3 regions of the Herbaspirillum sp. WGmk3 genome follow, and region 1 is predicted to be linked to each of the others. Evidence: predicted binding sites of a transcription regulator. Region 1 holds the regulator's gene; each other region holds the start of a gene.
The links. The regulator sigma-54, encoded in region 1, starts transcription at its own class of promoters, with help from an activator protein. The targets are predictions, from matches to a motif close to TGGCANGNAANCTGCTTT.

Region 1 (7,715 bases):
TTCCTTGATGCCCTGGCGCACGTCCGGGCTTTCCAGCACGTTGACGGTGACGATGTTCTCGGCACCGCTGGCCTTCAGCAGCTGGATGGCCTTGCCGGAAAAGCCGCATTGGGGGAACTGTGCAGTGCCCTTCATGAACAGCACCACGGGGTTTTGGGTCACGGTTTCTTTGATCCAGGATTGGACGTCGCTCATGGCTGTGCCTTTAAAAATGGGATTGCCCGACATTATAGGGAAAAGCCGGCGGGCGCGTTGAAATCGCCTGCATGCTGGTGGCCTGTCTGAACGGGCAAAAAATTGCATCGAGGAAATGATTTATATCGTATGCAAATTCTTGTGTTGAAGATGAGGGTGCCGTGAAGACATTCAAGCCGTCCCTTGCATCATCGTCAGCAGCGGCGGTGGAAAAGTTGCTTTACGCAATGATTTATATCTTTTCCACAGGCTTGGCCAGTTCGGCGGCCACAAATGAAAAAGGGCGCTTGCGCGCCCCTTCCTCATGAAATTCGGCTGGCTTTCTCAGCAGCCTTGCGGCTGCGAGGTGGCTTGCCGAGGGTGTCCTGGCTTATGCCGCTCCGGCCACCGCATCCTCCGGCGTTTCGTCCGGCAGGCGCTTGGCCATGGAGTGATGCTCCTGCAACTTGTCCTTGTGCTTGATGACCTGGCGATCGAGCTTGTCGATCAGCGTGTCAATGGCAGCGTAGAGGTCGTGTGCGATGCTTTCCGCATGTAGATCCTTCCCCTTGATGTGGACGTTGATTTCCGCTTTTTGGCGCTTTTCCTTTTCTGTGAGTTTATCTACGCTCAGGATCACGCTGACGTCGATCACGTTGTCGAAATGGCGCTTGATACGCGAGAGCTTGCTTTGCACGTATTCCCGGATGGCGGGGGTCAGTTCGAGGTGGTGTCCACTGATGGTCAGATTCATACAAGACTCCTATCGTGAAGTCACTGGAGGTTCGTGCAATCGATCCTGCTGCAGCTGTACCACGGGCACGGTCTTCGTGTCAGATGGCGCGGGCATCAGTCGGATGCTTGCCTGAACACAGCAACGGTACTGCAGAAAAACTGAGGAAAAACTCAGAGGGACTTGCGGAGATTGACCGGCGGAATCTTCAACACTTCGCGGTATTTGGCGACTGTGCGTCGCGCGACCACCATGCCTTGTTCTGCCAGCATATCCGCAATCTTGCTATCGGATAATGGGGTCTGCGGGTTCTCGGCTCCTATCAACTGTTTGATCAGCGCCCGTATCGCGGTGGAGGAAGCTTCACCTCCGGTTTCAGTCGCGACATGGCTACCGAAGAAGTATTTCAACTCAAACATTCCATGCGGAGTGAGCATGTATTTCTGAGTCGTCACGCGAGAGATGGTGCTCTCGTGTAGACCCAGTGTATCAGCAATTTCACGCAGCACAAGGGGGCGCATGGCCACTGCCCCATGTGAAAAGAAGTTTCTTTGACGTTCCACAATAGCCTGCGCGACGCGCAAAATTGTATCGAAACGTTGCCGCATGTTCTTGATGAGCCACTTGGCTTCCTGCAACTGCGACGACAGCGAACCTTCTCCCTTGGCTTGCTTCAATGCACTGGCATACATCGCATTGACGCGCAGCTTGGGCATGACCTCATGGTTGAGCATGACCTGCCAGCCGTTCTTTGTCTGCTTGACAATCACGTCCGGCACCACATAGTCCGAGGCATCACGCGCGAATTCCGCACCCGGATGCGGACGGCACTGGCGGATCACGGCCTGCGCTTCGCGCAGGTCTTCGTCATCGCAATCCAGGGCCTTCTTGATCTTGTTGAAATCGCGCTGGGCAAACAGCGGCAGGTAATCCTCCACGATCCTCAGCGCCAGCTTGCGCGTGACAAAGGGGATCTTGGGCAGGCGGCGGATCTGCAGGGCCAGGCATTCGCCGGCACTGCGCGCACCGACACCCGCCGGGTCCAGGCTCTGCAGCAGCTTGAGCGAAATCGACAGCTCTTCCATGTCGATGCCCAGCTCTTCGGGCAGGCGTGCGTGGATGTCTTCCAGCGGCTCTTCCAGATAGCCGCTCTCGTCCAGCGCATCGGTGAGCAGTTCCAGCAGCGCACGATCACGCAGGGTGCGTGCGGTCACGCGGATCTGTTCCAGCAGGTGTTCGCGCAGGGTCAGTTCGTGCGCTTCGAGTTGCGGACGGGCATCGTCATCGTCTGGCGACTTGCCGCTGCGCGCGACGTCGTCGAAGCTCCAGTCGGCATCCCCCGTGACACCGGCTTCCGGCGTGTTGTCCTGGTAGTCGAAGCTGGAATCGCCATCGCTGGCGGCCGGGGCCGCTTCGCCGCTGCCTTCGTGACTGGTTTCGGCAACGCCGCTGGAGGGCGAATTGGAGACCGCGCCATCGGCCAGCAGACGTACCGAATTGTCGAGCGCGTCGTCGAGGCGTTCCAGCAGGGGATTGTCGGAGAGGATCTGTTCCAGTTCCTGGTGCAGTTCCAGCGTCGACAGTTGCAACAGTCTGATCGACTGCTGCAGTTGCGGCGTCAATGCGAGGTGCTGCGAGGTACGTAACTGGAGCGACTGTTTCATCTGTCTTTCTGAAAGCGGCGTGGCCCGCTGGTTGCTCTGCCGGTCGTTGCGTATTGCGTATTGCTTGTTGCGTATTACGTGATGTGCACTCTGTATTTCTTCAAGCGTATCGGGCAAGCCGACTGCACCGCTTACATGCGGAAATGCTCGCCCAGATACACGCGGCGCACCGACTCGTTGGCGATGATCTCTTCCGGATTGCCGCTGGCCAGCACCGTGCCCTGGTTGATGATGTAGGCGCGATCACAGATGCCCAGCGTTTCGCGCACGTTGTGGTCGGTGATCAGCACGCCGATGCCGCGTTCCTTCAGGAAGCGCACGATGCGCTGGATCTCGATCACGGCAATCGGGTCGATACCGGCGAACGGTTCATCCAGCAGCACGAAGCGCGGATCGGTGGCCAGTGCGCGGGCGATCTCGACGCGCCGGCGTTCACCGCCCGAGAGCGACAGCGCCTGGCTTTCGCGCAGCTTCTCGATCTGCAGTTCGTGCAGCAGGTTGTTGAGGCGGCCTTCGATTTCATCGCGCGAGAGCGGCTTGCCCTCTTCCTGGCGCAGTTCCAGCACGGCGCGGATATTGTCTTCCACCGTCAGCTTGCGGAATACCGAGGCTTCCTGCGGCAGGTAGGACAAGCCCATGGTGGCACGCTTGTGGATCGGCATGCGCGAAATGGACGCGCCATCGAGGTCGATCTCGCCACCATCGGAGGGCACCAGCCCCACGATCATGTAGAACGAAGTGGTCTTGCCGGCACCATTCGGGCCGAGCAGGCCGACCACCTCGCCGCTGCGCAATTCCATCGAGACATCGCGCACCACCTGGCGCGCGCCATAACTTTTCTTCAGGCCGCGAACGACCAGCGAGCTGGCTACCATTGTCACTGGTCCTTTCCGCTGTCGCGACGCGTTGCAGGCTGCGCAGCGTTGTTCTTGCCCGCGGGCTGGGCCGGCGCGGTGCTGCCTGCCGGCGGCGGATTCTTGGGCTGGATCACCGCAGTGATGCGGCCTGCGCCCGGCTTGCTCTCGCCGGTGGCGGTGTTGTTCACGGAATAGAATTCGGCGCGGCTGTCATAGGAGATGAATTCGCCGTTGACTTCATCGGTGATGCGATCGCCGTCCATGCGCTGGATGTGCGCGCGCTGGAACAGCTTGGAGATTTCGGTCTGCTCCGAATACTCGATGCGCTCGGCCTGGCCTTCGATCCACAGGTTGGGACCGCCGTCACGCTTCTGGCGGAAGTTGGCCAGCGCGCCCGGGGCCGCATACAGCACCGCATTTTCATAACCGTACTGGTCGGTCGTCAATACCACGCGGCCGGCCTTGATGATCAGCGTGCCGCGGGTCATGACCACGTTGCCGGTAAAGGTCTTCACCTGGCGCACGTCATCGTAGACCATCTGGTCTGCCTCGATGTTGGTCGGCTTGGTGGAGTCCGCCTTCTCGGCGTTGGCCACGCCGCACACGGCAGCCAGCATCAGCATCGGCAGTAAGAATGAGCGTTTCATTGGGTTCCTGTCTGATCGGTTCTTGGCGTTTTTATCCCGGAGTCATCCGGCTTAGCGTTTCTTCGGAGTGGGCTCGTAATAGCCGCGGACATTGCCGAACAGCTGCACCACCTGGGTCGCATTGTTGGCCACCATGCCCACGCCGTTCAGGCGCGTGGTGCCCATGGTCATGGCCACCGGCTTGTCGGTCTTGACGATTTCATCGTCAGGCAACAGCAGCAGGTATTCCGACACCAGATGCATCTGCTCGCGGCCCTTGTAGGGCGCGCGGATGGCGTTGGCGTTGCCGTACATGTGGATCTGCGTCTGGTCGTCGGTGACGCGCGCGGTATCCGAGTAAAGCTCCATCGGTGCCTGGTTCTGGTCCAGGTTGTGCACCACCGGCTTGGTGATCTCGAAGGAGTCATCCGTGGGGTAGTGCACCATCTTCGTTCCCGCAACGTCATAGCGCGGCAGACCGGTCGGGCCCATGCGCACGTAGTTGAAGTTTTCCAGGTAGTAGTCGGGTTTGCCACGCGGACGCTGCGCCGGTTGCTGGTCACCCGCGGCCCGCATGGCCTGCATCACCCAGAAGCTGCCCAGGGCACCGGCGATCAGGATCACCAGAATCACCGCCAGGCGGATGCGCTCGGCGTTGCGTTCTCCGCTGCGCCCGCTCATGCCAGGTACGGCGCGAGGGCCGCCTCGTAGTTGCCTTGTGCTGCCAGCACCAGGTCGCAGATCTCGCGCACGGCACCATGGCCGCCGCTGGCCTGGGTCACGTAGTCGCTGCGCGACTTCACCTCGCGATGGCCGTTGGCCACGCAGGCCTTGAATCCGACGCGGGTCAGTACCGGCAGGTCGATGATGTCGTCGCCCAGGTAGCCGCAATCCTGCGGCGTCAACTGCACCTGCTGCAGCAGCTGTTCGAAGGCCTGGCGCTTGTCGTGGATGCCCTGGAATACATGGGCGATGCCGAGATCGCGCGCACGGCGCAGCACATAGGGCGACTGGCGCGCGGTGATGATGGCGGCAGCGGTGCCGTATTGCTGCATCATCTTGATGCCGTGGCCATCGAGCGCGTTGAAGCGCTTGAAGGCCTCGCCGTCCTCGCCGTAGAACAGGCCGCCATCGGTGAGCACGCCATCCACGTCGAAGATCATCAGGCGGATCGTTGCCGCCTTGGCGAGCGCGGCAGCGGGCAGGGTGCTGGCGAAGGCTGGCGCGTTCATCAGATCACCTTGGCGCGAGTGAGATCGTGGATGTGCAGCGCGCCCGTGAGCACGCCGGCCGCATCGGTAACCAGCAGCTGGTTGATGCGGAATTGTTCCATCAATTGCACGGCATCCACGGCCAGCTGGTCCTGGTTGACGGTCTGCGGATTGGCATGCATGACGTCGGCGATGTAAAACTTGGAAAAGTCCTGGCCACGCTCCAGCAAGCGGCGCAGGTCGCCGTCGGTGAAGACGCCGACCGGGCGGAACTGCTCATCCACCACGGCGGTCATGGCCATGCCCTTGCGGGTGATTTCCATCAGCGCTGCCGACAGCGACACGTCCGGGCGCACGGCGGGAATGGCCTCGCCGCTGCGCATCACGTCGCGCACGTGGGTCAGCAGGCGGCGGCCCAGTGCACCACCGGGATGGGAGCGCGCAAAATCTTCCTCGACGAAGCCGCGCGCATCCAGCAGCGACACCGCCAGCGCGTCGCCCATGGCCAGCGTGGCCGTGGTGCTGGCGGTCGGGGCCAGGTTGAGGGTACAGGCTTCCTGCGCCACGCCCACGTTGAGGTGGACGGCGGACAGCTTGGCCAGGGTGGACTGGTCATTGCCGGTCATGGCGATGATCACCGCACCCATGCGCTTGACGATGGGCACGATGGCCAGCAGCTCGGCCGTTTCACCGGAATTGGAAATGGCAATGAAGACATCGCGCGCCGTCACCATGCCCAGGTCGCCGTGCGCGGCTTCGGCCGGATGCATGAACAGCGAGGGGGTGCCGGTAGAGGCCAGGGTGGCGGCGATCTTGCGGCCGACATGGCCGGACTTGCCGATCCCCGAGACCACCGCACGTCCGTCGCATTGCAGCAAGGTCTGCACGGCAAGTGCCAGGGGTTCGGCGCTGTCGTCGCGCAGGCGGTCTTTCAGGGCCAGGATGGCATCGGCTTCGATCTGCAGGGTCTGGCGTGCCAGTGCGATGGCACGGCGGGCAGCCCCGGCCGAAAAAGATGCAGGCGTGGTTTTGTCATCGGTTACACTCATAACCGAAGTATAAACGAATTAGCAAAGCAAAAAACTTGCCAGATGTAAGGGAATGCTGCCGGATTTGACGTGATGTGCAGCGTTGCATCGCGCCGCAGCACCGCTGCCACGGGGGATTTCCGGCCATTGCCGGGATGGGGCATGGCATCGCAGCAGGCGCGGAGGGCTTCCGGTCGCGGTGAATTACTCTGCTGTTGTGGAGCCACACGTATGAATTTCAAGGCGATTTCGCGCCTCGCCGCCCGAGGTTTTCCTTCATATTGCACACTGGTCAGGTGAACTGCCTTTTGCTGGTGCGTTGCCAATTTTACAAATTCATTCATATCGAACCCCGCCGCAGCCCGGCGGCTTTTGACAAGAAACCCCAACAGCAATGTTTTCCGGACTGGAACTGACCCTTTTCCTTCTGGCTGCCGCAGTCCTTGGCGTGGTCGCCTTCCGCATGATGCAGTTGCCGCCGATGCTGGGCTACCTGGTGGTGGGCATCATCATCGGCCCGCACGGCCTGGCTTTTGCCGAGGACAATGAAACCACCCATGCGCTGGCCGAGTTCGGCGTGGTGTTCCTGATGTTTTCCATCGGTCTGGAGTTTTCGCTCTCCAAGCTCTCGGCCATGCGCCATATTGTCTTCGGCCTGGGCGTGGCACAGGTGGCGGCGACCATTGCCACCACCATGCTGGTGGCCTGGGGCGCGGCCATGGTGCTGCCGCAGTTCGCCAACGTCAGCTGGCAGGCGGCCTTTGCGCTGGGCGGGGCGCTGACCATGTCGTCCACGGCGATCGTTTCCAAGCTGCTTACCGAGCGGCTGGAGCTGGAGACCGAACACGGCCGCCGCATCCTCGGCGTGCTGCTGTTCCAGGATCTGGCGCTGGTGCCGCTGCTGATCGTCGTGCCGGCGCTGGCCAACAATTCCGGCAACATCATGGTCACGCTGGGCTGGGCGGTGGGCAAGGCGCTGGTGGTGCTGGCGCTGCTGCTGTTCTTCGGCAGCAAGCTCATGCGCGGCTGGTTCCGCATCGTGGTCAAGCGGCGCTCGCAGGAACTGTTCATGCTGAACCTGCTGCTGATCACCCTGGGCGCGGCCTGGATCACCGAGAAGGCCGGCCTGTCGCTGGCGCTGGGGGCCTTCATCGCCGGCATGCTGATTTCCGAGACCGAGTTCAAGCATCAGGTGGAAGAAGACATCAAATCCTTCCGCGATGTGCTGCTGGGCCTGTTCTTCATCACCATCGGCATGCTGCTCAATGTGCGCACGCTGGTGGATCACTGGTTCCTGGTGTTGCTGCTGCTGACCGGGCCGGTCCTGCTCAAGTTTGCCCTCATCGCCGGACTGGCGCGCCTGTTCGGCTCCACCACCGGTGTGGCGCTGCGCGTGGGCCTCGGTTTGGCGCAGGCCGGCGA
Region 2 (7,715 bases), on a different contig from region 1:
GTTGCAATGGCTCGATATTCCCGCCGCGATGCTGCCGCAGGTGCATGCCTCGGCCCACCTCTATGGCGAGATCGATGCGCGGCACCTGGGCGCGGCGGTCAAGATCGGCGGCATCGCCGGCGACCAGCAGTCGGCGCTGTTCGGCCAGGCCTGCGTGCGTCCCGGCATGGCCAAGAATACTTACGGTACCGGCTGCTTCATGCTGCTGCATACCGGCGACCAGTGCGCCACTTCGCACAACGGCCTCATCAGTACCGCTGCCTGCCAGGTCGATGAACGCAAACAATATGCGCTCGAAGGCAGTGTCTTCATCGGCGGTGCCGTGGTGCAGTGGCTGCGCGATGGCCTCAAGGCCATCAAGACTTCCACCGACGTCGAGGGCCTGGCCTGCACGGTGGAAGATTCGGGGGGCGTGGTGTTCGTGCCGTCCTTCACCGGACTGGGGGCGCCTTACTGGAACCCGGGTGCCAAGGGCGCCATCGTCGGCTTGAGCCGGGGCAGCACGGTGGCCCACATCGCCCGTGCGGCGCTGGAATCGATTGCCTTCCAGAGTACTGCCCTGCTCAATGCGATGGTCAAGGATGCGGTCTCGCCCATCACCGAATTGCGCGTGGATGGCGGGGCGGCGGCCAACAACCTGCTGCTGCAGTTCCAGGCCGATCTGCTGGGCATTCCGGTGATCCGTCCCCAGGTCACCGAAACCACCGCGCTGGGTGCGGCCTATCTGGCCGGAGTGGCCACCGGTGTCTATCGTGATTTGTCGGAGCTGTCCGCGCAGTGGCGCATGGAGCGTACCTTCGAGCCGCGCTTCACGCGCGAGCAGGCGCAGGAGCGTATCCACGCGTGGGAAGCGGCGATTCGGCAGGTCAGTGCAGGTTGAGGCGCTCTCGGAACGGGGGCGTTGGTTCCGCCGGTTTCAATTGAAACAGGGCGCACGCCTTTTGACACAGGACGATAACAACACTGCGCCATGATCCTCTCAAGCCCGGCGCATCCCGCTGCCGGGCATGAGACAAGGAGCGGATCATGGAACACCTGCTGCTGGACGCGATGCAACTGGCCGATGGCTTCATCGAGGCTGCCACCACCTTCCTGATGGCATGTGACATCAGCGTGCCCGCGGCCTCGCACGAGGCACACGGGCGTCACTTCATGACGGTGCTGGGGATGGCCTGATCAGGCCGGACCGGTCAGCGGGCTCAGGCTCAGACTCAGGAGGGCGTGCCCGTACTGAGCATGCGCATGGTATCGAGATGGCTCAGGCGCGCCCATTCCTCGCCGCCACGGGCGACGATGGTATCGGCTTCGGGCGTGGCCATGAGGTCGAGGATCTCGGTGTCGCTCATTTCCATGTCGTCGTTGTAGCGGAACACCTTCAGTACCGGCCGCGTCAGGTCCTGCGCATTCTGGCGGATCACGAAGCCGGAGCGGCCGGATTCCAGCTTGACGATGGAACCCACCGGATAGATGCCGAGGGTCTTGACGAAGGCCAGGAACATGGCGCGGTCGAAGTGGCCGGTCCAGGACGCCATGCTGGAAATCGCTTCGGCCGGGTCCCAGGCTCGCTTGTAGGGACGGTCCGAGGTGAGCGCGTCATACACGTCGCAGATCGCCGCCATGCGCGCATACAGGCTGATCTGGCCACTGCGCAGCAGTTCCGGATAGCCGTGGCCATCCATCTTCTCGTGATGGTGCAGGCAGACATCGCGCGCGTAATCGGGCACGTTGGGGTCCTGGCTCAGGTATTTGTAGCCCAGCTCGGGGTGCTTCTTGATCTGGGTGAATTCTTCGTCGGTCAGCTTGCCCGGCTTGTTGAGCAGGTCATGCGGCAGGAAGGCCTTGCCCACATCGTGCAGGAAGCCGCCCAGGCCGGCTTCGCGGCAGGCCGTCTCATCCAGGCCCAGGGTGCGGCCCAAGGCCACCATCAGGGCGCAAACCGCCACCGAGTGCAGGTAGGTATATTCATCGGCCAGCTTCAGGCGCAGCACGCTGAGTGTGCCATTCGGGCTTTGCAGGACTGCACCGGCAATTTCTTCCACCACCGTGACGCAGCGCTCCATGTCCAGCGCCTTGCCCAGCCGGGCTTCGCTGAACATGGCCTTGGTCGCCTTCTTGGCGTTCTCGCGCAGGGCTTCGGCGTCCAGCAGGGTGGTGTCGATGTCGGGGCCGGGCGGCAGTTCGGGGCTCGGCTCGGCGGGCGCTGCGGCTTCATCCTGCCCGGTCTCGGCAGCCGCTTCGGCCACATCCAGGCCGCGCTCCGGATCGATCCAGCAGTGCTCGATGCCGCTGGCATGCGCCTGCTTGAGGTCAGCTTCGTTCTTGAGCAGGAACTTGTTCTTCCAGAACGGATGGTCCAGCCAGGCCGCTTCGAAGCCGCAGAAATACATCCCGAGGACCAGATCCTCCGTTTTAATTTTTTTCAACATTTCTCGAACATCTTTCCGGCGCACCGGGGAACGGGTTGGCGTGGCATCCCTGGGCCGCAGGCGGTGGAGCGCCGAGGGCAGTGCGGTCAGGATTGCCGGTCGTTAATGATCTCATATGCATGACCATATGTGAAAGATTCTGCTTGTTGCAATTTCGCCAATTTCGCCCCGGACGGGCCGCTCAGACCACCGCCGGCTTGATCAGCGGCTGCTCGGCCAGGGTGCTGCGGATCAGGCCCAGGGCGTGCTGCAGGTCGCTGCGGCTGGCGATGCCGCCGATGCACACCCGTACCGCCTGCAGCGGGGCCGCCGTCACCGAGAAGGCGTCCACGCCCACCACGGCCACGCCGTTGCTGCGCATCTGCGCCGAAAAGCTGCTGGCCTGCCAGCCGCCGGGCAGCTTGAGCCACAGATGGAAGGCCTCCGCTTCCGAGGCATAGCTGTGCTCGGGCAGGATGCGGGCCACGATTTTCTGCCGCGCCATCGATTCCTTGCGGATGTTGGCCAGCGCCAGGTCGGCCACGCCGTCGCGGATCCAGTGCGTGGCCAGGGTCGAGGTGAGCGGCGAGGCCATCACCGTGGTGGCGCGCAGGGCTGCGGTCAGGCGCGCGGCGGCGGCAGCGTCGGGGGCCACCATGTAGGCAATGCGCAGACCCGCGCCTACGCTTTTGGCCAGGCCGGTCACATAGTAGGTCAGCTCGCTGCCGATGCTGGCGATGGCCGGTGGCGCTGCGCGGGGCAGGAACCCATAGGCGTCATCCTCGATGATGGCCACTTCATAGTGGCGTGCAATGTCCACCAGCGCCTGGCGGCGTGACAGCGAGGTGGTGCAGGTGGTCGGATTGAGCAGGGTGGGATTGCAGTACAGCGCCTTGGGCGCATATTGCGCGCAGGCACCGGCGAAGGCCACGGCATCGATGCCCTCGTTGTCCATCGGCAAGCCGACCAGCTTGATGTTGAGATGGCCGGCCAGCGCCCGCAGGCCGGGATAGGTCACGTCCTCGCAACAGAGCACGCCGCCCGGTCCGACCAGCATGGTCAGGATGGCCAGCAGCGCACATTGTGCGCCCGGCGTCACCAGCACCCGTTCCGGTTCCACCACCAGCGCGCGCCGGCGCAGCCAGAGCGCGCCGGCCTCACGATCCTCAGTCGAGCCGCCGAAATCCTGATAGCGCAGCAGATCACGCAGGCGCCCGTTGACCTTGTTCCAGCCCGCCTGCATCAACTCCATCAGCTCCGGCGACTCCGGCTCGGGCGGCATGTTCATCGACATGTCGACGTTGGGCCGGCCTTCGGTCACGCGCGGAATGCGCGGCCGCCGCTTGCCGCAGACGAAGGTGCCGCGTCCCACTACCGAATCCACCAGGCCGCGCCGATGCGCTTCCGTATAGGCGCGGGCCACGGTGGTGAAGTCCAGGTCCAGCAACTCGGCCAGCTTGCGCTGCGGCGGCAGACGCTGTTCGGGTTGCAGGTGGCCGGTGGCGACATCCTCGGCAATCGCATTGGCGATGGCCAGATAGAGCGGGCCGCCGCCCTTCTTCAACTTGGGAACCCATACGCTGCTGTGCTTGGACATGGTGCTTTCCTTGATTGCCGGCGTTCAATATTGACTGCATCGAAACATCTCATTGAATGCAAGTTGCATTCCATCCAATCGCCGCCGCGGTTGTCGCCAATTGCACCGTCGTGCATCACGTCGCGCACCCTTGCGCACCAACTCAACACATCTCGCCGCGCCAGAGTGCAAGCGGGTTTGCGCGGTGTTGGCGAATTGTATGGAGCGATTGAATGGATTGCTTCGCCAGGGTCAAAAAACACCTCGCCGATCATGATTCGCCAAGCCGCACCGATGCTGGCCTGCGCCTTCGCGTGGAGAGATTGACGGGATTTTTATGCAGTCAATTCCTGCATTGACGGGGTGCCGGTGGCACGCCTGATGCATTCAATGCCAGCGTCGCGGCGAGGTCGCCGGACCACTTCCCCAAGTGCCGACCCACAGCAATCGAGAGGAGTATCACCATGCCCGCAGTCACCAAAGCAGCCCACGCCCCCGGCGATTTCCTGGTGGATTATGAAGAGAAGGTATTCGAAGACGTCAAAGCCCAGCCGGGCGAAAAAGCGCTGGTGACCTTCCACACCGTGGCATTCGAAGGCTCGATCGGTTTCGTCAATCTGTTGCAGGCCACGCGCCTGAAGCGCAAGGGTTTCGAGACCTCGATCCTGCTCTATGGCCCCGGCGTGACCCTGGGCGTGCAGCGCGGTTTCCCGACCCTGGGGGATGAGGCTTTTCCCGGTCACCAGAACTTCAACAAGCAGATCGTCAAGTTCATGGAAGAGGGTGGCAAGGTCTACGCCTGCCGCTTCGCGCTGCAGGCTTTGTACGGCCATGGCGAGCCCTCGCTGATCCCGGGCATCCGTCCCATCAATCCGCTGGACGTGCTGGACCTGGTGCTGCTGCATCGTCGCGACAACGCCTTCATTCTCGACACCTGGACCCTGTAAGCGGAAGGGCGGCCCATGAGCATGCACAAGAGAACGGTACGGGCGGCGGCGGTGCAGATCGCGCCCGACCTCGACAGCGAACACGGCACCGTGGCCAAGGTGTGCCAGGCCATCGCCGATGCTGCGGCCCAAGGTGCGCAACTGGTGGTCTTCCCGGAGACCTTCGTTCCCTACTATCCGTATTTCTCGTTCGTGCGGCCGCCCTTCGCTTCGGGGCCGGAACACCTGCTGCTCTACGAGCGCGCCGTGACGGTGCCCGGTCCCGTGACCCAGGCCGTATCCGCCGCCGTTCGCCAACACGGGACGGTGGTGGTACTGGGCGTCAATGAACGCGACCACGGCACGCTCTACAACGCGCAGCTGGTCTTCGATGCCGATGGCACGCTGGTGCTGAAGCGCCGCAAGATCACGCCGACCTATCACGAACGCATGATCTGGGGCCAGGGCGATGCCAGCGGCCTGAAGGTGGTGCCGACCGCCGTCGGCCGTCTCGGTGCACTGGCCTGCTGGGAACACTACAACCCGCTGGCGCGCTACAGCCTGATGGCGCAGCACGAGGAAATCCACTGCGCGCAATTCCCCGGCTCCATGGTGGGGCAGATCTTTGCCGACCAGATGGAGGTGACCATCCGCCATCACGCCCTCGAATCGGGCTGCTTCGTCATCAATGCCACCGGCTGGCTCAGCGATGAACAGATCGCCGCCATCGAGCCCGATCCCCAGGCGCAGAAGGCGCTGCGCGGTGGCTGCTGTACCGCCATCGTGTCGCCCGAAGGCAAGCTGCTGGCCGAGCCCCTGCGCAGCGGCGAAGGCATCCTGGTGGCCGACCTCGACATGGAGCTGGTCACCAAGCGCAAGCGCATGATGGATTCGGTGGGCCACTATGCGCGCCCGGAACTGCTGCACCTGGTGATCGATGATCGCCGCACGTCTCCCATGTCCTCGCTGTTCCCGGCCGAACAGCCTGCTCCCGTCACTCATCCTTCCGCGAGGTTCCCTCATGCAGACAGCCGTCATCCAGTTGCATCCCCAGCGCCCGAGCCGCAAGGCGGCCGTGGAGCTGATCTCGGAACTGCAGTCCCTGGGACTGCGTCTTGACGATCCCGCTGCCGGCGCGCAGAGCCGCCGGGGCGGGGCAGGGCCGTCGGATCACAAGGCGGTGACCGTCGATGGCCACACCGTGATGATCCCGGTGCATACCGCCGGGGCCTGGTCCTCGCCCTACGTGGCCACGCAGCCGGGTGCCGATGGCGCTGCCCGCATCCTGCGCGATGGCGTCGAGGTGGGCGTGGTGTCCTTCCCGCATCAGCCGCGCTTCTACAAGATGCAGACCTTCGATGGCATCCCCTACGGCAAGATCGCCACGCTGCATGGCGCCGATGTGCTGGCCACCACCATCCTGCAGAGCTGCATCCGTTACGAGAGCCGCCGCAAGTCCTGCCAGTTCTGCGCCATCGGCCAGTCGCTGGCGGCCGGCCGCACCATCCTGCGCAAGACCCCCGAGCAATTGGGCGAGGTGGCGCGCGCGGCGGTGCTGCTCGATGGCGTCAAGCATATGGTCATGACCACCGGCACGCCCAATGCCACCGATCGCGGCGCGCAGCTGCTGTGCGAAAGCGCCTTCGGCGTGAAGTCGGCGGTGAACCTGCCGATCCAGGGCCAGTGCGAGCCGCCGGACGACAATGCCTGGTTCCGCCGCATGGCCGATGCCGGCATCGATACCCTGGGCATGCATCTGGAAGCGGTCACGCCGGAAGTGCGCAAACGCATCATGCCCGGCAAGGCCACCGTACCTGTCGAGCGCTACATGGAAGCCTTCGCCGCTGCCGTCGAGGTCTTCGGGCGCGGGCAGGTCAGCACCTACATCCTGGCCGGCCTGGGCGACAGCGACGAGGCCATCCTGAAAATGAGCGAGCAGCTCATCGCGCTGGGCGTGTATCCCTTCGTGGTGCCGTTTGTACCGATCTCGGGCACGCCGCTGGAAGACCATCCCTCGCCGGATGCCGTCGCCATGCGCCGCCTGCTGGCACCGCTGGCGGCCATGCTGGAGCACGCCGGCATGCGATCGGGCGATGCCAAGGCCGGGTGCGGCAAGTGCGGTGCCTGCTCTTCGCTGTCTTCGTTCGAAAGGAAGTGAGATGAGCGACGTCGCCGAACACGCATCGCTGGCCCCCGAGATCCTGGCCCGGGGCGTGCGCATCAAGCTGGCGCTGGAGACAGTGGAGCGCGAAGCAGCGCGCCGCCTGCGCCGTGCCGTATTTTGCGCCGAACAGAACGTATTTCAGGAGGACGATGGCGACGCTACCGATGCCATCGCCATGCCCATCGTGGCCGTTCTGGAGCGCGATGAGGGTTGGCGGGAAATCATAGGAACGGTGCGAATCCATGAATCTTCGCCAGGCGTGTGGCATGGCTCGCGGCTGGCCGTGGCACGGCATGCGCGCCGCGTCGGGTCAGTCGGCAGCGGTCTTATCCGGCTGGCCGTCTGCACCGCGCATGCGCACGGCTGCCACACCTTCCTGGCCCAGGTGCAGAGCCAGAATGCGCCGCTGTTCCACCGCCTGCACTGGCATACGCTGGCAGAGATTGAAGTCCATGGTCTGCCGCATCACCTGATGCAGGCCGACCTGTCGTTCTATCCACCGATCAGCGATGGCGATGTCGGTTTCGTCGTGGGCCGCGAGGAGCGCACGCCATGAATGCGCGCGACAGTTCGCCCACGCTGGCGCAGATCATCGAGACCCTGCGTGCCTCGCGCGGCATCGCGCACAAGCGCGATATCGATGC
Region 3 (7,715 bases), on a different contig from region 1:
TGGCGTAGCGCTTCTGCAAGGCCTTTTCTTCTTCGGTGCTCGGGTTTTCCGGATAGTCCGGCAGCTTGTAGCCGCGCGCTTGCAGTTCGCGGATGGCCGCTTGCAGCTGCAGGATCGAGGCGCTGATGTTGGGCAGCTTGATGATGTTGGCGTCGGGGCTCTGGGTCAGTGCGCCCAGTGCGGCCAGGTTGTCGGGGACTTTCTGTTCATCGGTGAGGTACTCAGGGAATTCAGCCAGGATACGCGCAGCCACCGAGATATCGCTTTCGACGACGTCGATGCCGGCCGCGGCGGTGAACTTCTTGACGATGGGCAAGAGCGAGTGGGTCGCCAGATAGGGTGCCTCGTCGGTCAGCGTATAGATGATGGTCGGGTTGCCAGTAGTCACGATGATGTCCTTGCGTTGGTGTGTTGATGTGCTTTGGTGCGATCCCCGCAGCGCCGGATGGACCGCCCTGGCTCTGTCGGCCTGGGCTGGTGCCACCTCCTTGTCGGCTGTGCTGCGTGGAAATTCGTCTCCCGGGGCGGCATGGCTGGCGTACTGCTGCCAGAAGGCCGCGGCAAAAAACAGCGGTAGTTTACTCCTAAGCGAGGCGAAATGCTTCAACTCTTATATAAGACTTGAAGAAATTTTTGCTTTTCGAAGGATTGCTGCTCCGTTCTCAATCCCTTGGCATGACTCTGCTATTGTCGTGGATCCACTTTTTGTGGATGTCCGGCAAAATGCCGTACAATTCATTTCATGGGAAAACGCATGACACCAGCTGTCGCCACTGCTCGACTGGAAGCCCGGATCAGCCCGGAGCTTCAGCAATTGCTCAAACGTGCCGCCGAGATTGAAGGACGGACCTTGACCGACTTTGTCGTTGCTGCCGTCCAGGAAGCGGCGCAGAAAGCGGTCGAGCAGGCCGAAGTCATCCGTTTGTCCTTGCAGGACCAACAGCGCTTTGCCGAGGCGCTTCTGGCTCCGCCACCACCATCGGCAGCACTGCAGCGCGCCATGGCGCGCCATGACAAACTCCTGCGCAGCGAAGAATGACGCGCCCGCCGTTCCTCGTGACGGCTTTAGAACCCGCCCTTCACGATCGCAGCCGCTTCGACAGCGGCACACCCGCATTGAACCGCTATTTGCGCGAACAGGTGACCCAGGATATCCGGCGCCGCGTGGCCGCCTGCTTTGTCGCAGTGGACGACGATCAGCGGGTGGCCGCCTATTACACGCTGGCCAGCGCCAGCGTGCCGCTGGTGGGCCTGTCCGATGAGATGCGCCGCAAGCTGCCTCGCTATGGCGCCATTCCTGCCATCCGTCTCGGTCGTCTTGCGGTCGACCGGGAATTCAAGGGCCGGGGCCTCGGTGGTGCTTTGCTGGTCAATGCATTGCGCCGGGCCGTCGCGGCGGAGATTCCGGGCGCGGTCTTGGTGGTCGACGCCAAGGATCCGAAGGCGTCAGCCTTTTACCGCCACCATGGTTTCATCGCCCTGCAGGATGCACCGCTCACGCTGTTCTTGCCCCTCGCGTCAGTGCGTTAAGCAAGCGGCATTTTCTCCGGCAGGCCATAAAAAAGGGCCGCAACTCTGCGGCCCATCCCAATAGCTAGTACAAGAACCTGTCTCAGGCCGTCACTGCCTGCCGTGCCGCCTTGTTGCGATACAGGATCAGGGTGGCGATCAGCCCGCACACTGCAGCCGTGCTCATCCAGAGGCCAGGCGCTGCCTTGTCGTGGGTCATTTCGATCAGGCCAGTCGCAATGGCCGGCGTGAAGCCGCCGAAGACGGCGGTAGCCAGGCTGTAGGCCAGCGAGAAGCCCGCAGTACGGACGTCAGCCGGCATCACCTCGGTCAGAGCCACCACCATCGCGCCGTTGTAGCTGGCGTACAGGAAGGACAGCCACAGTTCCACCATCAGCATCTTGGCGAAGCTGGCGTCATGCACCAGCCAGTTCACGGCCGGGTAGGCAGTCAGGATGGTCAGGACGGTGAAGGTCACCAGGATCGGGCGACGGCCGATGCGGTCTGACAGCGCGCCCATGATGGGCAGCCAGATGAAGTTGGACAGGCCCACGCACAAGGTCACGATCAGGCTCGCTTCGGTGGAGAGCTTCAGCACGTTCTTGCCGAAGGTCGGGGTGTAGACCGTGATCAGGTAGAACGACACGGTGGTCATCGACACCAGCATCATGCCGGCAATGACCAGCTTCCAGTTCTCGATCATGGAACGGAAGATCTGGCCGGTGCTCGGACGATGCTTGCGGCGCATGAACTCTTCGGTTTCCTGCAGCGAGCGGCGGATCACGAACAGCACCGGCACGATCAGGCAGCCGATGAAGAACGGCACGCGCCAGCCCCAGTCACCGACCTGGGCCGGGGTGAGCGTCGTCGAGAGCATGTAGCCGATGGCCGCTGCCACGATGATGGCCACCTGCTGGCTGGCCGACTGCCAGCTCACATAGAAACCCTTGTTGCCGGGCGTGGCCATTTCGGCCAGGTAGACCGACACGCCGCCCAGTTCCACACCGGCCGAGAAGCCTTGCAGCAGGCGGCCGACCAGCACCAGCATCGGAGCCAGCACGCCGATGGTGGCGTAGGAGGGGACGAAGGCGATGAGCATCGTGCCCAGGGCCATCAGCGCCAGGGTCACGATCAGGCCTTGGCGGCGGCCGACGCGGTCGACATAGGCGCCCAGGATGATGGCGCCCAGCGGACGCATCAGGAAGCCGGCACCGAAGGTCATGAAGGTCAGCATCAGCGAGGCGAACTCGTTGTCGCTGGGGAAGAAGGCCTTCGAGATGTGGGTTGCGTAGAAACCGAACAGGAAGAAATCGAACATTTCCATGAAGTTGCCGCTGGTCACGCGCAGCACGGTGGAAAACTTCGATTGCGAAGAAGTGGATGTCGTCATGATATGTGCCTCGTTATCTGTTGGGCGGACCGTGTTGATTCCGGTCTTGCGCCTGTCTCGTACTGCCATGCGGCAGCTTGTGTCAGGATCTTTTTTTGTGGGGACAGCTATTGCGCCGCCGATTCTATGCCCGAAAGTGATCCATGGGACCCACTTGCGGCGCTGCGCAAGCAAATATCGGTTTTTTCGATAGCTGGATGAAAGCTTCAGCGCGCATTTCCATCGCAAAAAGCTGTTCGCACGGCAAGCTGCGGTGGGTCAAGGCGATCCGAAGTGAATTATGGTGCAATGCGGCATTGCACATGACTTCACGCAACCCAGCTCATCCATGAAAGGTTCCTATGAAAACCGCCGTCTTCAGCGCCCGCCGCTACGACCAGACCCTGCTCACGCGCGCCAATACCGCGTCCGGCGCTGCGCATGAACTGGTGTTCCTGCAAGACCGTCTCGATCTCGATACGGCACAGCTGGCCAGCGGCTGCCAGGCCGTGGCGGCCTTCGTCAACGATGACCTGGGTGCTGCCGTGCTGGAACGCCTGGCCGCTCTGGGCGTGCGTTTCGTCACCACACGCTCCACCGGCTTCAATCACATCGATACCCAAGCCGCACGGCGGTTGGGTATCACGGTGGCGCGCGTGGCCGATTATTCACCTTACTCGGTGGCCGAGTTCGCCGTGGGCCTGCTGCTGGCGGTGAACCGAAAAATCGCGCGCGCCAGCATGCGCACCCGCGAAGGCAATTTCGAGCTGGAAGGATTGATGGGCTTCGACCTGCACGGCAAGACCGTGGGCGTAATCGGTACCGGCAAGATCGGCGCGCTGTTCGCCCGCATCATGGCCGGATTCGGCTGCACCGTGCTGGGCAGCGACGTGCATCACAATCCGGACTTCGAGGCTCTGGGCGGACGCTACGTGCGCCGCGAGGAGCTCTTCGCCGCCAGTGACGTGATTTCGCTGCATTGTCCGCTCACTGAAGCCACGCGCTATCTGGTCAATGCCGAGACCTTGGCCCTCGCCAAGCCCGGCTGCATCCTGGTCAACACCAGCCGCGGCGGGCTGGTCGATACCGAAGCCGCGATTGCCGCCTTGAAGAGCGGCCAGTTGCGCGGCCTGGCCATCGATGTCTATGAACAGGAGGCCAGCCTGTTCTTCCAGGACCTGTCCTCGACCATCATCACCGATGACGTGATCCAGCGCCTGGTCTCCTTCCCCAATGTCATCGTCACCGGTCACCAGGCCTTCTTCACCGAGGAAGCCATCGGCCAGATCATGCAGACCACCATCGCCAACCTGAATGATTTCGCCGCGGGCAAGCAACTGGGCGAGCGTCTGGTGGCCTGATCAGCTCGCATGGCGGCCGGTGTCGAACAGCGAGCCCAGCTGCTCGCCGATGCGCGGACGCAGGTGTTCATGCACGCGCTGGATGATGTGTTCGGCATCGTCGGCGCCATAGGTCTGCGCCAGCTGGCGATGCATGTCGAAATGCAGGTAGAGCAGTCCGCGCAGACTCTGGAAAGCAGTCGGATGGGCCTGGCCGCAGACCTGCTCGTTGTTGTCCATGACCTGGTTCAGTACGCCCGGATCGAAGAGGCGTACCTGGCAGATCACGGCGCAGCGGACGATCTCCAGGTCCAGTGCTTCCAGTTCCTGGGTCAGTTCATCGGGAGTGTGGCGCTCGGCGCTCAGCTTTTCGCTCATGGCGGTCTTTCGGAGGAGGAGGGGAGTCCTCAGGATAGCATTTGCTGCAGCGCGGAAAACTTGTCGAAGATCAATCTTTCAGGGATTGCCAGCGCGAGGCAGGTAAATTTTGCCAAGAGCTTCACGCTGCTGCAGCATGGCGCTCAGACGGAACAAAAGGGCGATGGCGGATTGCCCGCCATCGCCCCTTCAGCGCGCCTTTCGGCCAGACAGGATCACTCCAGCGCGGCAGCCGGACCGAAGAATTCATATCGGCTCTGAGCCGCCGGTACACCGAGCGCGCCCAGCGCACGCTTGATGGCTTTCATGAACGGCTTGGGGCCGACGAAGTAGGCGTCCACGTCCCGCGTTTGCGGTAGCCATTGCTGCAGCAGAGCCGCATCGATGAAGCCGGTGGCGTAGGGGGCCGGATCGCCTGCGCGCGCCCGTTCATAGCAGAAATGCGCCTGCAGTTGCGGGTGTTGCGCCGCCAGTTCTTCCACCTGACGGCGGAAAGCATGCACGCCGCCATGGCGCGCCGCATGGATGAAATGTACCGGGCGACCGGTCGGCAGCGCCGCTGCCAGCATGGTCATCATCGGCGTAATGCCCACGCCGCCGCTGATGAGCACCAGCGGCTTGTCACTGGCCGTGAGCGTGAAGTCGCCGGCCGGCGGGAACAGTTCCACCACCGCGCCCACATGGATCTCGTCGTGCAGATGGCGCGAGACCTTGCCCTCGGCTTCACGCTTGACGCTGATGCGGTATTGCAGCGGCTGCCCCTGCTGGCGCAGCGGGGCCGACAGCGAATACTGGCGGCGCTGTTCCAGTCCGTCCACCACCATGCGCAGGCCGATGTACTGGCCCGGCTCAAAGTCCAGCAGCGCGCCGCCATCCTGGGGCATGAAGTAGAAGGAGGTGATCTCCTCGCTCTCGGCCACCTTGCGCGTGATCACGAAATTGCGCGCACCGCGCCAGCCGCCGGGCGCGGCGGCCTTGGCGTCATATTGCTGGCGTTCGGCGCCGATGAGGATGTCGGCCAGCTGGCCATAGGCGGCCGCCCAGGCATCGATGACGGCATCGGTGGCGATCTCCGCGCCCAGCACTTCACGGATGGCACGCAGCAGGCAGTCGCCGACCATCGGGTAGTGCTCGGGCTGCACCTGCACGGCGACGTGCTTGTTGATGATCTGCGCGGCCAGCGGGCCCATTTCTTCCAGGCGATCGATATGCCGCGCGTACATCAGTACGCCATTGGCCAGCGCACGCGGCTGGTCGCCGCTGGCCTGGTGGGCGCGATTGAAGAGGGGATGAACCTGTGGGTAGTCGCGCATGAGCATCTTGTAGAAGTGCGTGGTCAGCGCCTCGCCGCCCGATTCGAGCAGGGGGACGGTGGATTTGACGATGGCGAGTTGGGCATCGGTAAGCATGCGGGACCTTTCTGTTGGAAGCGGTGGAGGAAGTGCCGGAATGTCCGGGACCCTCTTGCTATTACAAAAGGCGTGCCACTTTCGAATGCCAATAAAATCAGGAACTTGCGAGCAGTTGGTGTATTTATGACCTGTGTCATAATGACCAATCAATCTTCCTTTGGAAGTCAATATGACCTCAAAAGTCCTGCTCGACGCCTTGCTCCCGCTGGTAGCCGACCTGTCGCGCCAGATTGATGACCGCGAGCGCTATCGCTGCCTGCTGCAGACCTTGCGCACGCTGTTCCCCTGCGATGCTGCAGCCTTGCTGCGACTGGAGGGCGAGCTGCTGGTGCCGCTGGCCATCGACGGACTTTCCAGCGATACCTTGGGCCGCCGTTTCCGCATCGCAGACCATCCGCGCTTCGGCGTGCTGCTGGCCAATCTCGGGCCGACACGCTTTCCTGCCGATTCAAGCCTGCCCGATCCCTATGACGGTCTGGTCGATGGCTTGAATGACGCCCATTCCGGCGCGCTGGAAGTGCACGATTGCATGGGCTGTGCGCTCTCGGTCAATGGCCGCCCGTGGGGCTTGGTCACGCTGGATGCGTTGGGTGCAGGGCGCTTCGATGGCGTCGACATGGCCTCGCTGCAGGCTTTTGCGGCGCTGGCGGCTGCCACCGTTCATGTGGCCGAACGCATCGACGACCTGGCCGCCGCTGGCGAACAGGCACGCCAGCGCGCCGAAGCCTATCGGCTGGGGCTGGAGGAGAGCCAGGGCAAGCGCGAACTGATCGGCCAGAGTCCGGCGCAGCAACAGCTGCTGGACGAGATCCGCATGGCCGCCCCCAGCGACATGACGGTGCTGGTCACCGGCGAAACCGGTACCGGCAAGGAACTGGTGGCCCACGCCCTGCATGCAGCCTCGCCCCGTGCGCACAAGCCCATGATCAGCCTGAACTGCGCAGCCTTGCCCGATACGCTGGTCGAAAGTGAATTGTTCGGCCACGTGCGCGGGGCTTTCTCGGGAGCGGTTGCAGACCGTCGCGGCAAGTTCGAGATGGCCGATGGCGGTACCCTGTTTCTGGATGAGGTCGGGGAGCTGCCGCTGGCGGTGCAGGCCAAGCTGCTGCGGGTGCTGCAGAGCGGGCAGCTGCAGCGGGTCGGTTCAGATCGCGAGCACCGCGTGGACGTGCGCCTGATCGCTGCCACCAACCGGGACCTGGCCGAGGAAGTGAAGCGCGGCCATTTCCGCGCTGATTTCTATCACCGCTTGTCGGTGTTCCCGATCCGCGTGCCGCCGCTGCGCGAGCGCGGGCGCGATGTGCTGCTGCTGGCCGGATATTTCCTGGAGCAGAACCGGGCGCGGCTGGGCTTGTCCAGTCTGCGCCTGGCAGCCGATGCCCAGCGCGCACTGCTGGACTACGCCTGGCCCGGCAACATCCGCGAACTGGAACACCTGATCGGGCGCAGCGCCCTGCGCGCCCTGGCATCGCAGCCAAAACGACCCGCCATCCTGACGCTGGATGCGGCGGCGCTGGAGTTGGGGCATTCCGCCCGCCCGCTAGCCTCGCCTGACACTGCGGCCAGCGCACAAGCTGAACCCGCGCAGCCGGGCGAAGGCCTGCGTGCAGCCGTCGAGCGCTTCGAGCGCAAGCTGGTCAGTGAGTGTCTCGAACGCCATGGCGGCAACCTGGCCGCGACGGCGCGGGAGCTGGGGGTGGACCGGGC

Region 2: the regulator sigma-54 is predicted to act here: its motif matches at 4,352-4,369, upstream of MKD49_RS22435 (MSMEG_0572/Sll0783 family nitrogen starvation response protein).
Region 3: the regulator sigma-54 is predicted to act here: its motif matches at 6,066-6,083, upstream of hmpA (NO-inducible flavohemoprotein).

Annotation. Positions count from the first base shown of each region.
Region 1 is NZ_JAKYWT010000008.1:18,095-25,809, forward strand. It holds gene grxD (Grx4 family monothiol glutaredoxin) at 1-195, opposite strand, end outside; gene MKD49_RS24220 (hypothetical protein) at 357-503, shown strand; gene hpf (ribosome hibernation-promoting factor, HPF/YfiA family) at 566-928, opposite strand; gene MKD49_RS24230 (RNA polymerase factor sigma-54) at 1,081-2,571, opposite strand; gene lptB (LPS export ABC transporter ATP-binding protein) at 2,703-3,446, opposite strand; gene lptA (lipopolysaccharide transport periplasmic protein LptA) at 3,449-4,075, opposite strand; gene lptC (LPS export ABC transporter periplasmic protein LptC) at 4,127-4,735, opposite strand; gene MKD49_RS24250 (HAD family hydrolase) at 4,732-5,286, opposite strand; gene MKD49_RS24255 (SIS domain-containing protein) at 5,286-6,314, opposite strand; gene MKD49_RS24260 (hypothetical protein) at 6,311-6,637, opposite strand; gene MKD49_RS24265 (cation:proton antiporter) at 6,688-7,715, shown strand, end outside.
Region 2 is NZ_JAKYWT010000006.1:267,064-274,778, reverse strand. It holds gene glpK (glycerol kinase GlpK) at 1-880, shown strand, start outside; gene MKD49_RS22450 (hypothetical protein) at 1,027-1,176, shown strand; gene MKD49_RS22445 (HD-GYP domain-containing protein) at 1,212-2,426, opposite strand; gene MKD49_RS22440 (PLP-dependent aminotransferase family protein) at 2,608-4,002, opposite strand; gene MKD49_RS22435 (MSMEG_0572/Sll0783 family nitrogen starvation response protein) at 4,446-4,928, shown strand; gene MKD49_RS22430 (Nit6803 family nitrilase) at 4,944-6,026, shown strand; gene MKD49_RS22425 (MSMEG_0568 family radical SAM protein) at 5,983-7,065, shown strand; gene MKD49_RS22420 (MSMEG_0567/Sll0786 family nitrogen starvation N-acetyltransferase) at 7,067-7,627, shown strand; gene MKD49_RS22415 (sll0787 family AIR synthase-like protein) at 7,624-7,715, shown strand, end outside.
Region 3 is NZ_JAKYWT010000002.1:324,351-332,065, forward strand. It holds gene MKD49_RS07545 (NADP-dependent isocitrate dehydrogenase) at 1-388, opposite strand, end outside; gene MKD49_RS07550 (DUF1778 domain-containing protein) at 755-1,039, shown strand; gene MKD49_RS07555 (GNAT family N-acetyltransferase) at 1,036-1,530, shown strand; gene MKD49_RS07560 (MFS transporter) at 1,613-2,899, opposite strand; gene MKD49_RS07565 (2-hydroxyacid dehydrogenase) at 3,241-4,239, shown strand; gene MKD49_RS07570 (hypothetical protein) at 4,240-4,596, opposite strand; gene hmpA (NO-inducible flavohemoprotein) at 4,812-6,005, opposite strand; gene norR (nitric oxide reductase transcriptional regulator NorR) at 6,178-7,715, shown strand, end outside.